DNA from 2 places in the Alteromonas sp. KC3 genome. Region 1 is predicted to be linked to the other one. Evidence: predicted binding sites of a transcription regulator. Region 1 holds the regulator's gene; the other holds the start of a gene.
What was found. The regulator FliA, encoded in region 1, starts transcription of late flagellar genes. The targets are predictions, from matches to a motif close to CTAAAGNTNNNNNNNNNNNNGCCGATA.
Positions count from the first base shown of each region.

Region 2: the regulator FliA is predicted to act here: its motif matches at 1,652-1,678, upstream of JN178_RS02735 (DUF3530 family protein).

Region 1 is NZ_AP024235.1:1,161,733-1,170,059, forward strand. Features, by position in the region: gene flhB (flagellar biosynthesis protein FlhB) at 1-916, shown strand, start outside; gene flhA (flagellar biosynthesis protein FlhA) at 1,053-3,149, shown strand; gene flhF (flagellar biosynthesis protein FlhF) at 3,179-4,579, shown strand; gene JN178_RS05180 (MinD/ParA family protein) at 4,585-5,451, shown strand; gene JN178_RS05185 (RNA polymerase sigma factor FliA) at 5,448-6,179, shown strand; gene cheY (chemotaxis response regulator CheY) at 6,216-6,599, shown strand; gene JN178_RS05195 (protein phosphatase CheZ) at 6,634-7,389, shown strand; gene JN178_RS05200 (chemotaxis protein CheA) at 7,402-8,327, shown strand, end outside.
Region 2 is NZ_AP024235.1:605,845-614,171, forward strand. Features, by position in the region: gene JN178_RS02725 (AmpG family muropeptide MFS transporter) at 1-169, opposite strand, end outside; gene JN178_RS02730 (hypothetical protein) at 242-565, opposite strand; gene JN178_RS02735 (DUF3530 family protein) at 708-1,592, opposite strand; gene JN178_RS02740 (pseudouridine synthase) at 1,728-2,438, opposite strand; gene rapA (RNA polymerase-associated protein RapA) at 2,438-5,281, opposite strand; gene JN178_RS02750 (DUF4019 domain-containing protein) at 5,659-6,405, shown strand; gene JN178_RS02755 (PhoH family protein) at 6,695-8,092, shown strand; gene JN178_RS02760 (aminotransferase-like domain-containing protein) at 8,264-8,327, shown strand, end outside.

The DNA of each region.
Region 1 (8,327 bases):
CTATGACACTACCCATATGTTCGGTGCATGGGGCGAAGCCTTTTCTACCATTAGTGCGCCTGTTCTGCTGTATATGGTCGTGGCCATGATAGCGGGTATTTACGGGTCAATAGCCCTTGGTGGTTACAACTTTACGTGGGAAGGAGCGAAGCCCAAAGGGTCAAAAATGAGCCCAATTCAAGGGTTCAAGCGCATGTTTGGTATGAATGGCTTGGTTGAGTTACTCAAGTCCATCGCCAAAGTTGTGCTTATTATTGGCATGGCCATTGGGGCGCTATTGTACTTTCAAGATGAAGCACTCCACCTCGATATGGAGTTGTATCCCGGCAATATCTTTCACGCCCTTGATATGCTCAAGTGGGCATTTCTTATTCTTGCTTGCGGTATGATCCCCATTGCCATTATTGATGTGCCATATCAGATGTATAAGCACAACAAAGAAATGAAAATGACCAAGCAAGAGGTCAAAGACGAGCGCAAAAATGCCGAGGGCGATCCTATGGTAAAAGGCCGTATTCGTCGCTTGCAGTATCAAGCTGCCACTAAACGCATGATGCAGGAAGTCCCGCAAGCTGACGTGGTAGTAACTAACCCAACACACTTCTCGGTTGCTATAAAATATGATGAAAGCGGCAACCGTGCCCCCGTTGTTGTGGCGAAAGGGGCTGATGAACTTGCCATGCATATAAGAAAAATTGCTACCGCAAACGATGTCCCACTTATTCCATCGCCTATGCTTGCTCGTGCTATCTTTTACTCTACCGAAGTCGATGAAGAAGTACCTAATGCGCTGTTTATGGCAGTGGCGCAAGTGCTTGCCCATGTTTATCAGCTTAAAGCGCACCGCGCTGGTAAGGGGAAACGACCCAGACCACTCAAACGGGATTTGCCTATACCACCTGAATACAGGCGGTAATTTCTAGGGGGGATTCCCGTCGTTTTATTTATCCAACGCGACTGTGGTAGCTATTCATCAAAGCTGGCACGTTAGTTGAAATGTTCCTATCAGAATAGTGAAAAGCGTCAATTTTCTGATAGTGAGACAGTAAGCGATGCAGTTATCCGGTTATCTTCAGCGTTTCGACAAAAATCAGCTGCAAAATTTTACCAGTGGTTTAGGTGCGCCAATCGTACTTTTGGCAATTATGGGCATGGTAATTCTACCTATGCCGCCGTTCTTGTTGGACGTGCTCTTCAGTTTTAATATTGCACTTTCCCTTGTCATCATATTGGTCGCGGTACTTACGCAGCGTCCTGTCGACTTTGGTATTTTCCCTCTAGTACTCCTTATTGCGACCGTTTTGCGACTGGCGCTTAACGTGGCATCTACCCGTGTAGTACTCCTATATGGACACGAAGGCGGCGACGCTGCCGGTAAGGTAATTGAAGCATTTGGCGCGGTGGTTATTGGTGGTAACTATGCGGTGGGTATCGTGGTGTTTGCTATCTTGCTCATCATCAACTTTAAAGTGGTAACCGCAGGTGCAGGTCGTATTTCAGAAGTAAGTGCTCGCTTTACTCTTGATGCTATGCCAGGTAAGCAAATGGCAATTGATGCTGACTTAAATGCTGGGTATATCGACCAAGATCAAGCGCGTCAACGTCGTGAAGAAATTACCGCAGAAGCCGACTTTTACGGTTCGATGGACGGTGCGTCAAAATTTGTAAAAGGCGATGCGGTAGCGGGCCTTTTCATTATGCTCATCAATATAGTTGGTGGGTTATTCATTGGTATGATTCAGCATGATCTTACATTTGGAAACGCCATTGAAATTTACACTATCCTGACTATCGGTGACGGTCTTGTCGCGCAAATTCCATCGCTACTTTTGTCAGTCGCAACCGCGATTATCGTTACTCGTGAAAACGAAACTCAGGAGATGGGCAAAGAGATACGTGGTCAACTTGGTAATAATCAAGCCTTGTATATTGCCGCTGGTGTACTTTTTGTTATGGGTATTATTCCTGGCATGCCCCACGTTGCGTTTCTTGGTTTCTCTTTTTTGATTGCAGGCTTTGCTTATTGGCAATCACAACAAGAGAAGAAAAAAGCTGCCGAGCCTAAAGTCCCTGACGTGGTTAAGGATGAAACCGTTGCGCCAGAAGTCAAAGAGCTGGGTTGGGATGATGTACAGCAAGTCGATACCATTGGGTTAGAAGTTGGCTATCGCCTTATCCCGCTTGTCGATAAGTCACAAGGTGGCGAGTTATTAACACGCATTAAAGGCGTGCGTAAAAAATTGTCGCAAGAACTCGGGTTTCTTATTCCTCCTGTACATATTCGCGATAACCTCGATTTAGAACCAAATACTTACACTATTGCCATGCTCGGCGTGACCATTGGCGACTCACTCATTAGTCACGACGAGGAGCTTGCGATTAATCCAGGGCAGGTGTTCGGCAAGCTTGAAGGACGCGCAACGAAAGATCCTGCTTTTGGGCTCGATGCTGTATGGATAAAACCGAATAAGCGCGAGCATGCTCAAACACTCGGTTATACCGTGGTCGATGCCGCAACGGTTGTTGCAACCCATTTAAGTCAGCTTCTGACTAATAATGCCTATCAACTATTAGGTCATGAAGAAGCTCAGCAACTTCTTGATATGTTGGCTAAGCAGCATCCTAAGCTTGTTGAAGGACTAGTGCCGGATATTTTACCGCTTAGTACCGTAGTTAAAGTATTGCAAACATTGTTATTCGAAGGCGTACCAATTCGTGATATGCGTACTATTGTTCAAACTCTAAGTGAGTATGGTACGCGTAGCCAAGACCCAGATGTACTGGTATCTGCAGTACGTATTTCGTTGAAACGACTGATTGTTCAAGAGATTACACAAGGTGCCAAAGAGATACCTGTCATAACCTTGGCGCCAGAGTTGGAACAGATGTTGCACCAGTCTCTTCAAGCGGGCGGTGAAGATGGTGCTGGCATAGAGCCAGGACTAGCAGATAAGTTGCAAAAATCATTGCAACAAGCCAGTCAGCAGCAGGAACTCGAAGGTGAACCTGCGGTATTGCTGACGTCAGGCATGCTAAGACCTGTGCTGTCACGCTTCCTAAAGTATTCAGTTGTTGGGCTCCACGTACTTTCGTACCAAGAAGTGCCTGATGATAAGCAGATAAAAATAGTCAGTTCGGTCGGTCAATAATCTGACACTGAGCGATTGGAGAGGTTGCAATGAAAATAAGACGTTTCTTCGGCAAAGATATGCGTGAGGCGTTAAGCCAAGTAAAAGCTGAGTTGGGTAGCGATGCGGTTATCATGTCAAACCGCAAAGTGGCTGACGGTATTGAGCTTGTTGCAGCTTACGATAAAGAGCCAGAGGCTAAGTTGTCAGTGCCAAAACCCGCCTCTAAAGCGCCCGGTCAGAAAGCTGTTCCTAGCTTAAGTGAAATCATCGGTGATGACGGCCCAGACAGTTTAAAAGCGCTACTTGAAAAGCAACATGGTTCAAGCGCTCAGCCGCAAAGCCAAAAAGATACCTCTGCCAATGCGCAACATGCTAATGAAATTGCATCGCACCTTAACTTTTCTGATGACTTTATTGATGAAGTTGAAGCTGCTCAGCCTCAACCTCAATCCCGTGCGAGCCGCTATGAGCAAGCAGATGCGTTTCCTTCACATCAAGCGTCAAGCATAGATGAAACTGCGCCTAATCAATCAGACGAACTTGCTCAGATTAAAGAAGAGCTAGCGTCACTGAGAAATGTTTTACAGTATCAGGTGGCTGATTTAATGGACGCAAAAAATAAGCGTCAAAAACCCGTTCATCAATATTTGATAACGCGTTTAACCGATATGGGCTTAAGTCATGCGCTTGCGACTCAGCTAATAAATTACACGCCTGCTCACTACAATGAGCGCGAAGCGTGGGTTTACCTTCTTAACCTATTGGCTAATCGCATAAATGTAACAGGTAACGATATACTTACCGCACAAGGCGCTGTTGCATTGGTGGGTCCTACTGGAACGGGAAAGACAACCACGGTAGCAAAATTGGCTGCGCGATATGCCCAAAAGTATGGCCCAGAATCAGTGGCAATGATCACCATTGATACGTACAGAATAGCTGCGTTTGAACAACTGGCTACTTACGGAAAGATAATTGGCTGTACAGTAAGAAAAGCACAAACCAGCGAAGAGTTAGCAGATTTACTTTTCCAACTGCGTCACAAGCGTCTAGTATTGATTGATACAGCAGGGTTTAGTCAGCGAGATAGCCGTTTGATTAAACAAATTAAGCAATTTGACAATGGTCAAATGCCACAAGTGAAAAAATATTTGGTAGCGCAGGCAAATACACAATATCCTGCACTGCAGAGAATAATTAAAGCGTATGATGAAATTGAACTAAGTGGCTGTATTTTCACAAAGTTAGATGAGTGCTACTCTTTAGGAGAGGTGCTTAGTGCTGCAGTTGAGTACCAGTTACCGGTTAGTTATGTCACCGATGGGCAAAAAGTACCAGAAGACATTAAGATTGCAGAAGCAAAATCTTTGGTTTCTGCTGCTGCAAAGCTTTATAAAAAGTACGGTTTGAATCATACTAGTAGTAACAACGCCATTAAAACAGCATAAGCAGTATGATTGACGACCAAGCGAGTAGCTTAAGAAAAATGAAGCAATCAAGGTTAATCAAAGTTATTGCCGTCACCGGAGGTAAAGGTGGCGTCGGTAAAACAAATATTACACTAAACACCGCCATTGCTATGGCTAAGCAGGGTAAGCGTGTAATGGTTCTCGATGCAGACTTAGGTCTGGCTAATGTCGATGTGATGTTAGGTCTTCGCGTCGAGAAAAATCTTTCTCACGTATTATCGGGTGAATGCACGCTTGATGAGGTACTCGTCACTGGTCCGCATGGAATCAAGATTGCGCCAGCGACATCGGGTACACAGTCAATGGCAGAGTTATCACCTACTCAGCATGCGGGTTTAATACGCGCCTTTAGTGAATTACGTTCACAAATTGATGTTCTCATCGTCGATACCGCAGCGGGTATCTCAGACATGGTATTAAGCTTTTCTAAAGCGTCGCAGGATATTATGGTTGTAGTGTGCGACGAGCCTACATCATTAACTGACGCTTACGCGCTGATCAAAATTTTGAATCGCGAACACGGTGTGTTTCGATTTAAAGTGGTCGCCAATATGGTGCGCGACGTGCGGGAAGGGCAAGAGCTGTTTAGTAAATTAAGTAAAGTAACAGGTCGATTTTTGGATGTTGCACTAGAATTAGTGGCAACTGTCCCGTTTGATGAAAATATTCGTAAAGCGGTACGCAAACAAACCGCTATCGTCGATGCCTACCCAGGTTCGCCTGCTGCCGTTGCAATTACTCAACTGGCTAACAAGGCATTGTCATGGCCAATCCCGGCTCAGCCAGGTGGTCATTTAGAGTTTTTCATTGAACAGTTGGTTGCAGAGAAAGCAGTAGGAAATCAGCGTTGAATAGCAAGGCAGCAGCTTATCAACAACAAACCGATAAGTCGCAGTTAGTCGAACGACATGCGCCTTTGGTTAAACGTATCGCTCATCACTTGATGGCGCGTTTGCCCGCTAGTGTACTTGTTGACGATTTAATTCAATCAGGCATGATTGGTTTATTAGAAGCTGCTCGCAATTTTGACGGCTCGAAAGGTGCGAGCTTTGAAACCTTTGCGGGTATTCGTATCCGCGGTGCTATGCTGGACGAGATTCGAAAAGGCGATTGGACGCCGCGGTCAGTGCATCGCAACGGTCGCGCGATAACAGAAGCCATTTCGCAAGTAGAAGGCGAGACTGGACGCGATGCCAGAGATTCTGATATTGCTGCTAAACTCAATGTGAGTTTGCAGGACTATCATCAAATGTTGAATGAAGTAAATGCTGGTAAGTTGGTTGGCATTGAAGATTTAGGTGTGTCTGAGGACGTTATTTCGACTGAACAAAATCGGGGTAGCGACGCACCACTTGAAGACTTGATGCAAGGTGCTTTCCAAAAGGCGTTAGCCCATGCGATTACAACATTACCTGAACGAGAAGCTATCGTGCTTTCTTTATACTATGATGAAGAGCTAAACCTACGAGAAATAGGTGAAGTACTTGATGTTAGTGAATCGAGAGTAAGCCAAATTCACAGTCAGGCCATGTTAAAACTCAAATCACGAATGAAGTCGTGGCAAGCTGACGAAGAATAGATATTAATAACAATTAACCCCTCACTGGAGGCTATTTTGGATAAAAGTATGAAAATTCTCGTGGTTGACGATTTTTCTACCATGAGACGTATCATCAAAAACCTACTTAAAGACTTGGGTTTCTCCAACATCCAGGAAGCGGATGACGGAAGTACGGCGTTGCCAATGCTACAGCAAGGCGACTTTGACTTTGTCGTTACCGATTGGAATATGCCAGGCATGCAAGGAATTGACTTGCTGCGTGCTATTCGTGCCGATGACAAACTGAAGCATTTGCCTGTGCTAATGGTTACTGCTGAAGCCAAGAAAGAACAAATTGTTGCGGCAGCGCAAGCCGGCGTAAATGGCTATGTAGTTAAGCCTTTCACAGCTGCAACATTAAAAGAAAAATTGGATAAAATTTTCGAACGTTTAGGTTGATCCAGACGCTCACCAGAGAAACGAGGTTTACTGGATGTCACCAAATGTAAACGTTCCGATTACATTGGACGAAGCTAAACAACTTGTTGCCTATCTTGAAGAGGGTGACAACGCTTCAGCCAATGCGCTACTTGAAGCAGCCTCAATGAAGGAGAATGTTGAGCTGTTTGCAGAAGTAGGAAAACTGACGCGTCAACTTCATGATGCGCTCAATAATTTTCAGATTGACGATCGCATTAAGAATCTTGCGACCGAAGATATGCCTGATGCACAGTCTCGTCTGACATACGTCATTGAAGAAACTGAAAAAGCTGCTAATACTACTATGGATGCAGTAGAAGCGAGCATGCCAATTGCAGAAACGCTCGCTGAGCGCATCGAGAAAGTGATGCCTGAGTGGAAAAAGCTAATGAGCCGCCAAATAGAATTAGGCGAGTTCAAAGCGCTTTGTGCAGATTTAGATAACTTACTTGAAGAAAGCGCAGAGCAATCAACTAAGCTCACACAGTTACTGACAGAAGTATTGATGGCACAGGGTTATCAAGATTTAACTGGTCAGGTAATTCGCCGCGTTATCGACTTGGTAAAAGAAGTCGAGGACAGCCTAGTAAACATGTTAACCATGTTTGGCGAGCGCGACGGTTCAGAACATTCTAAACCTTCTAGCGTTAAGGCCGATAAAAATGATGGTGTACAAGCGGAAGGCCCAATTATTGACGCGGAAAATCGCGATGATGTTGTTTCTGGCCAAGATGATGTAGATGATCTTTTGTCTAGCTTAGGTTTTTAGGGGAGCGGGCGCATGTCGTTTGATGTTGACGAGGATATATTACAGGACTTTCTAGTAGAAGCTGGAGAGATACTTGAACAATTACAAGAACAGCTCGTTGATCTTGAGAACAATCCAGAAGACGCGGATTTGCTGAATGCAATTTTCCGCGGCTACCATACTGTTAAAGGCGGAGCAGGGTTTCTATCCCTGACTGAGTTGGTTGAAATATGCCACGGGGCCGAAAACGTTTTCGATGTTATGCGAAACGGGCAACGTACACTCACGCCGGAGTTAATGGATATTATTTTGCAGGCCACCGATGTGGTGGTAGAGATGTTTGAACGTGTTAAAGCGCGTGATCCTCTAGAACCTGCAGATGCACATCTTGTCGACTTATTACACAAACTAAGTCGCCCAGAATCTCCTGACGAAAATATCTTTGGCGATACTGCACCCAGTGCAACTCAGCCTGCAGAGGTTGAGGATGAGCCTGAACTTGTTATTGAAGAGTCAGAGCCTACATCGTCGTCAAGTGACGGTGGTGGCATTGATGAAATCACTGAAGATGAATTCGAAGCCTTGCTAGATGAACTTCATGGTTCAAGTGCTCCCGGTCAGTCTGCACCAAAAGCGGCAGCGCCAGCGAAAGCCGCTGAACCTGCACCAAGCGCAGGCGGTGATAGCGATGACATCACCGATGAAGAATTCGAAGCGCTTCTTGACGATTTACACGGTAAAGGTCAATTTGGCGGTAGCGAAGATGCAGCACCTGCATCAGCACCTGCGCCAGCGGCACCGGTATCTGCATCAAGCGATGAAGAAATTACTGACGACGAGTTTGAAGCGCTACTTGATCAATTGCATGGTTCGGGGCAAGGTCCTACCAAACAATCGTCAACGCCCGCTGAGCCAGTGGTAGATAAAACGGCTACCGACGCGATTAACAAAGCGAAAAG
Region 2 (8,327 bases), 560 kb from region 1:
GTGATAAGTTTTCGTCTTTAAGCCAAGCAGAGAGCACAGAACCAATCATTATCCATGGAAAACCACTGGATATTCCGAAACAAAAAATACTCAGAAAGCGTTTGTCTTTATAGGTGTTTAATGCAGAGAACAAATAAGTTAGCCCTTGGCGAGTATGCAAAAATGTCATTGAGCCATGAACATTGATGATAAGCAACCTAGAGAATGGTTTTTATTGTGGTAAGAGAGGAGAACGCGTGGGTTAGGGGCGAACACCCACACAATCTAAAGGGCAATGCCCTAATCCATCAAGAAAGTTGACGCAGTTACTTAATTCGTCGAAGAGGTATTTATCGTTTTCAAGTTTATCGCCATTCCAATAATGCACTTGGTGTAATAGATGCCAAAAAACACGTTCTTTTGGCGTATATGGCTGTGTTAATGTGTAATCAATCTGGCCCCACTCTTCCATGCTGTCCCAAAAGAAGAGCTCGAGCTCCTCTGCGGGAAGTTCGCCCTGCCAGAATGCTTTCAAATAAAAACACAGTTGCTTCGCTTTACTATCTACGAAATCTTGAACAGTCACGAGGTGCCCAACCGTATTTGCGTTATACAAGTATTATAGTTCATAACAATCTAACTGCTCGTTAGCAGGCCATTGCGTAGCGCGTTTTCTCACTAGGTAATTGTTTTCTTGATTAATTTAGCGTAATCCCTAGAACAGAGATTTACCAGCCTAGATGACGTGTCCAGCCAATAGTGGTGTTTGTAAGTGTATGAATATAGGCGCTTTCTTGATCTGGCTTTATACTAAAGACTAATGGTGTGCCCGATATCTCAACCTGACGATAGTGCATTTTTAGTGCATTTTTTGCACTCACTCGTCGCTGTGCTGCGGTACTTGATGCCCAGTTGCTGTAGTTGCCCACAGCAAGATCTAGGACCGGAAAGTCTGATTGGGCAATATTATCAACGACTAAGTCGTTAATTGTGGAATCTGGCCAAAATGGGGAAATAGCGACAAATGTGTCAGGGTGAAGTGACGGTTGTGTGGTTGCTAGTGACAAAAAGCTCGCTGCCAGCATGCCTTGTGCGATAATTAGTCGGTAACCTTGTCGCTCTTGAAGATAGTTGTTAAGTGCGTTCAGTTGCATGCCTAATTTGTTTTTGGTGTCGTCAAAATCGAGATGCTGAGTAAGCTGATTACTTCGAGGATGGATGTCTGGGTCCATCGTCAGTACATTATCTGATTGCTCTGGTGGGTTTTCGCTTTCTACTTGTGAAGTGGCTTGAGCGTCATTGTGTAACGGTTGCTCAAATGGGCTGATAATCACGTTCCAGCCTTTTTCGGCCAGTTTTTCAGCCAACATGTCGCCCTGTCCCATCGTTAATCCCGCTGGAGACAATTCACTAATGATAATAGCAGTTCCCAGTGGCAAGGGGGTGTGAGCGTCAACTTCGACAATGGGCAAAATAGTGTCGCCAGCGATAATTTCTGTTACCTGACCGGGTAAGTATGCATGGCTAATATCGGCAAAAAAGTCGCCTACAGCGGCAGATGAATACACGGTCGGTATCATCAAAAATAGAAGCGAGCACAGATGCTTAATCATTGTTTGCGAACCAGTCCTAACGAAAAAAGCGCTTTAACTAAAATAGTCTACATACGGTATATCGGCCTAATGACAAATATCTGCAATCCAAATATCGCGAATAGTTCGCTGCCCAGCGTTTATTCCTAGCGTGATTTAGTCTTGAGAAAGTGGCTCGGCGCGAACATGACTAAACGGCGCTGGACATTGAAAGTTGAGCCATTGCTTAGTAGATGGATGAGTAAAGCATAAGCTCTCAGCGTGTAACTGCAAGCGTGAAGCCATGGCCAAAGCACTGTCATGTGCATAAAGCCTATCACCCAAAATAGGGTGACCAAGTTCTAGCATATGTACCCGCAACTGATGTGAGCGCCCGGTAATGGGGTAAAGCGCAACAAGTGAAAAGGGATGTCCGTTTGTATCATACATGCGATCAACTACTTCAAAGTGCGTTAACGCGTGTTTTCCCCGTTCAAAATCAACCATCTGCTTTGGTCTATTAGGCCAGTCACAAATTAACGGCAAATCTACTTCGCCGCTATCTTGAGCTATATGGCCAAAGACGCTGGCAAAGTAACGCTTTTTTGTTTTTCTAAGCTCAAATTGCTTGGAGATATGGCGATGGCTGTCTTTGTTCAACGCCATCACCATAATGCCCGATGTGGCCATATCGAGTCGATGAACCACTGTGGCAGTTGGCAATACAGCGTTGACCCGAGTGATCAACGCATCTTTATGCTCAGCTGCCTTGCCCGGTACGCTTAATAGTCCACTGGGCTTATGTGCCACAACGATGTCCTCATCTCGATAAAGGAAATCGAGATAAGGCATCATGGGTGGTTTGTACTCAAAACTTGGATTTGCCATTAAGGGTTATTCACCACTATGCGCAGTGCGTCTAGCTGGACATCTGCTTCTTGAATAACTTTATCTAACGCATTCATTTGGGTTTCGATAAATTCTATTTCACTGTCGCGCACTGCAGGGTTGCGTTTTTTAAGATCTCTTAATCGCTGAATCTCGCCATTTAGCGTATTGTGCATAGTTGCTAGCGCATCGTGCTGCTTTTGGTTTGCTTCTTGATGCGCAAGTTTACGCGCTTTTTCTATCGCTAATTCAAGCGGCTGTTGTAGCGCTTTAATTAGCTGTGCTGATATTTTTCGGCCTACTTTGCGTTTTACATCAAAGCTTAAATCAGACGGTTTGCCTTGAGCATCTAGACACACTCTTACCGGTGTTTGCGGTAAAAAGCGACCTAATTGAAGTGCTTTTGGCGCTTGCGCGTGCAATACAAAAAGCGCTTCTATCCAATAGGCCCCCTTAGGCAGCGAAGGTTCAGCGATGAAGCCCATACTACTTTTGCCGTGCACATCGGTAAGCACCACATCAATTGCAGTATGCACTAGCGGATGGTCCCAGCTTAAGAACTGCACGTTCTCTAGTGTAGTAGCCACACGGCGTTTGTACGTCACTGTCATGCCCTCAGGATCGAGTCCTGGTAACTGGCTAACCATGGATTCCGTTGGCATAAGGATGAAGCAGTCGTTACCTTTTTCGTCTTGTTGAACGCCTATGGCGTCGAAAACACGCCCCATAAAGCGCGATAAATCTTGCTCACTATCCAACGTAATAATATCTTCAAGCAGTTGTTCGACACGTCCTTCACCCGAGGCATTAAGTTCAAGCAAACGGTCTCGTCCAGCTTCAAGTTGCGCTACAAGCTGGCTATTAAGCGTAATACTCATGTTGACCAGTTCGTCGCGGGCGGCCATATCATCAGGGTGTAAGCATGCACCAATCAACAGTGGCTTCACATCGTCAAATACGCCTGAGCCTGTCGGACAGGTTTTTTCAAAGGCATTGAGCCCTTCATGGTACCAGTCAAGCAACACGTGTTGTGCGGTTTTGGCTAAATAAGGCACGTGAATTTGTACCGTCTGTGTCTGGCCAATTCGGTCTAGTCGACCAATACGCTGTTCAAGTAAGTCAGGGGTAATAGGCAAATCAAACAGTACTAGGTGATGTGCAAATTGAAAGTTACGACCTTCACTACCTATTTCGCTACACAACAGTATTTGCGCCCCTTCTTCTTCATCGGCAAAGTAATGCGCTGCTTTGTCGCGCTCTACAATACTCATACCTTCATGGAAAACGCTATGTCGAATGCCTGTTTGAGTTCGAATCACTTCACCTAGCTCTTGTGCGGTACGGGCGCTAGCACAGATAAGTAGGATCTTTTCTGGCTTAACGTCTTGCATGAAGTCGAGTAGCCACGCGACCCTTGGGTCGTGCTTGGTCCAGCTGTTTACCACACTCGCCATTCGCTCTGGATAGAGCGAGTAAGTAAGGTCACCGCCTGAAACGGCATCTGAGTATACTTCAGGAAGAGCAAGCTCATAGGCGCTTAGCTTACGCTCTGGGAATCCTTCGATATTGGCGCGACGGTTTCTAAATAGCATTCGTCCTGTGCCATGGCAGTCAATGAGTTGATGCAAAAGCGCGTGTCGATTGTTTGAATCAGACAAATCACCTGCGTGCTCCATAACATCAGGCGCGAATTCGGCCAGCTTGTTGCGCTGTTTATCATTTGGCTCTGCGTCAGATAAAAGTGGTGCTACGGCATCGGCGAGTTGGCTGTATTTAGATTCTTCTTCTAAGAAAGCATCGTAACTATGAAAGCGAGCAGGGTCGAGTAGTCTAAGACGTGCAAAATGACTTTCGTGGCCTAACTGGTCGGGCGTAGCAGTAAGCAGTAATACCCCTGGAGTTTTATTCGCCAAGGCTTCTACACACAAGTATTCTGCAGAAGGAGCATCGCTTGACCATGCAAGGTGGTGCGCCTCATCGACAACCATCACGTCCCAGCTAGCGGCTTGAATTTGCTGTTGTCGCTTTTCACTTTGGCTCAAGAAATCGATACTGCATAACACAAGCTGATCGTTCTCAAAGGGGTTAACGTCGCCTTCGTCAGAGGCCTCGCTGTCTTCTAATGCCTCGCAGCGACTTTCATCGTAAATAGAAAATGGCAGATTAACGCGACGCAGCATTTCTACCAGCCATTGGTGTACCAATGAATCTGGCACCAGTATTAGCACGCGTTCTGCACGGCCTGTCTTTAATTGCTGGTGGATAATAAGTGCTGCTTCAATGGTTTTACCCAAGCCTACTTCGTCGGCCAAAAGCACACGGGGTGCATGACGGCCACCCACTTCAGAAGCAATATGAAGCTGGTGCGGAATCAGTGATATACGCGCGCCAGCCAGCCCAATTGTGCTAGAGCGAAGGTAATCGTATTGATAATCCAGAGCGCGCTCGCGCAAGTCAAACCACTTCGGGTGATCAAGCTGTTGGCTGAACAGTCGCTTTTCTGGTTGGTTCAAACGAATGTGGTGATCAAGCATGGTTTCGGGTAAACGTGCTTCAGCCTTAGTATCTTCACGTAGACCGTGATATATAAAAACACCTTGGCTTTCTTCTTTTTCGGTTATGGTCATTTCCCAGCCATCTTGGCTTTTTACCGTGTCGCCAATTTCAAAGATAAGTCGTGTTAATGGCGCTTCTTGCTTGGTATACATTCGCGCATCGCCAGTGGCTGGATAAAGCACTTCTACAGAACGAAAATCGACACCAATAATGGCACCTAAACCAAGCTCTGTTTCGGTATTACTTAACCAACGTTGACCTACTGAAAATTGACTGTCTGAACTCATAAATCACCAACCTTTTTTGCGGGGGCGGTATTGTACGCATTGCGTTGTGATAAGTCATTAATACTAGCTTATTTGTCTAATATGTGTGGTCGAGCTTGGGCTCGATGACACGCATGAACTCATCCATGAGGCTCTCAAACGACATCCATGTCGTTTGAAGGTTGCAAAGTGATTCACGCCCCTCTTTCAAAACAACAAGCCTCAGTTTCGTTTAACAACTTTTCAAAATGCATGCTTCTTGAAAGGGGGGAATATTGGTATACGGCTAGAGCGCTTGCGGGGCTTGCATTGTCGCAGTGTTAACGTAAAACTGTCGTATCACTGTCGAGATAAATTTCCTAACGTTAGATGGCGCGATTAACGGAAGGAGACGCGAGATGGATATGAAAATAGACACCCAAAAACTCATTGAACTTCGCAATGCTAAAGCGTGGAGCCAACAGCACTTAGCAGATGTATCTGGCTTGAGCTTGAGAACCATTCAACGCATTGAGAAAAATCAGTCAGCTTCTCAAGAGTCGGTCAAAGCCATTGCGGCGGCATTTGATGGTACCCCGGATATGTTGCTTGTAACACCCCATAAATACGAGCAACAAAATGTTACCTCACCGGCCAATTCGTCAACGTTAAACCAGGTGAGTTTTTCATTATCACGCCAACATTTAATGTGGCTTCTCGGCGCTCTGATTATCTCATTAGTTGTGATGATGTATTGGTCGCAGGCGGTTAACGCCACTGACAGCAAAGGTAAAGTGGTGGAAGCAGGAGCACTTGTACAAATTGATGATGCGACACTACAAGATGGCATGGATTGGTTGCTGCTAGTTGATAGCCAGCGTTACGCGCAAAGCTGGGATGAAAGCGGCCCTATTTTTAAAACCAGTGTGACACAAGCAAAATGGGTTGAGGCCATGCAACTGGTGCGCAAGCCTTTGGGGGAAGCAACCTCAAGAGAGCTTGCCACTGCGCAAGCACCCACTACGTTACCCGGTTTACCCGATGGCGAATATCTCATATTAACGTTTTCTACCCAATTTGACGCCAGTTCCTCGCTGGCTACAGAAACGTTATCAATGGTGAATATCGATGGACAGTACAGAACTATTGGGTACTTTATTCGTTAAAAATGGTAGGCATCGAATGCGGTAAGTACTATTTTCTTCGCAGAAAAATAAAAGTAGAAAAACAGTGCTAAATTTGAATTTCTGCATTATGGTGGAATAAGAAAGAGTTCGAAAAATACAACGAACTCATGAGGCAGATTGTGTAGTACTGCTTCTCAGTCGACGCGAGTAGGGGAGGATGTCCTGTTTCGAGCGGCACCTTCTCAATAAGCGGAACTGTAGCTTGTTAGCCTAAGTCATAGTGACTTAAGCCATTGGGCTAATCTGGCTTTATTTACCGGAGTGAAGGATGCCAAGAAAAAATTCTACCGATACCAAAATTTACGTCCTCGATACCAATATTCTGCTTCACGAACCTCACGCCTTTCTCTCATTTAAAGAACACGACGTCGTTATTCCAATGACAGTGTTAGAAGAACTCGATTACATCAAGGACAGCAAAAAAGACGTCGCTCGCGATGCGCGTGTTTCTATTCGCGCAATGGAGGATTTACTACACGATGCAACCCCTGAGGACATGCTCGCTGGCGTTTCAATGGAAGGGCTAGGCGCAGGGCAAACAGCACCGACAGGCAGTTTGTCTATATTTGCAGACCTTAATATGGTGGAAGCGCAACAAGTTTTCACCAGTAATGAAAACGACAACCGAATTATCAATGTGGCTTTACACTTACAAAAGACCTTTGCGCCACAAAAGGTCGTGCTGGTGACCAAAGACCTAAATATGCGCCTTAAGGCAAAGGGAGCCGGGCTTGCACATGTTGAGGATTATCGCACCGATCAGCTCATCACTGATATCAAATACCTCTCTCGAGGTTTTCACACCTTTGAAGGTAACTTTTGGGATAATGTAAAAAGTGTAGATAGCCGACAGGAAGGCCGCGACACCATTCACACTGTACCCAAATCCATGCTTCCCGAAGCATACGTAAATGAGTTTTTACTGGATGAGTCACAACAGTTTGCTGGCCTTATTGAAGAGATTTCAAGTGATACGCTTGAGGTCCTCGACTTAGGCTACGAGCGTTTGATGAGTCGTCATGCATGGGGGATAACACCTAAAAATATTGGGCAAGCGATGGCACTTCATGCCTTGCTCGACCCACACATTGATATGGTTATTTTAACCGGGCCGGCGGGGAGTGGTAAAACCTTGCTCGCGTTAGCTGCAGCGCTTGAAATGGTGGTAGAGCGCAATATGTACGACAAAATTATCGTAACGCGAAGTACGCCAGAGATTGCTGAGTCCATCGGCTTTTTACCGGGCACTGAAGAAGAAAAAATGCTGCCTTGGCTTGCTGCCATTACTGATTCTTTGGAGGTACTTCACAAGCACGATGAAAACACCAAAGGCTCAATGAATTACATCATGGAAAAAGCTAACATCCAGTATAAATCGGTCAACTTTATGCGCGGGCGCAGTATCCAAAATGCCATCGTAATACTCGATGAGTCGCAAAACTTAACGGCATCTCAGCTTAAAACCATTATTACGAGGTGCGGTGAAGGTACCAAATTGATTGTAGGCGGTAACCTTGCTCAGATTGATAGCAACTATCTATCGGCAGTGACATCGGGCCTGACCTACCTTGTAGAGAAATTTAAAGATTTCTCAGGCAGTGCCACGATAAACCTTGATGGCGTGGTAAGAAGCCGTTTAGCGAGCTTTGCTGAAGAAAATCTGTAACGCTACCTCGTCTAATGACAGCCTTCATTTTTGAAGGCTGTTCGCGTGTTGTTCTGTTATTTTCTAATAACAGAACAACATTTCAACTGTTATACTTCTGTGTACTTGTTACCCGTGCATAGCAACAACATTGCGCTACTAACCGGACGTTTAACAAAGAGGAGCCAGCTAGTGGCTAAGTATGACGAACTCGCTCGTCAAATTAACGCTCAAATCGAACGCGGTGTTTGGGTAA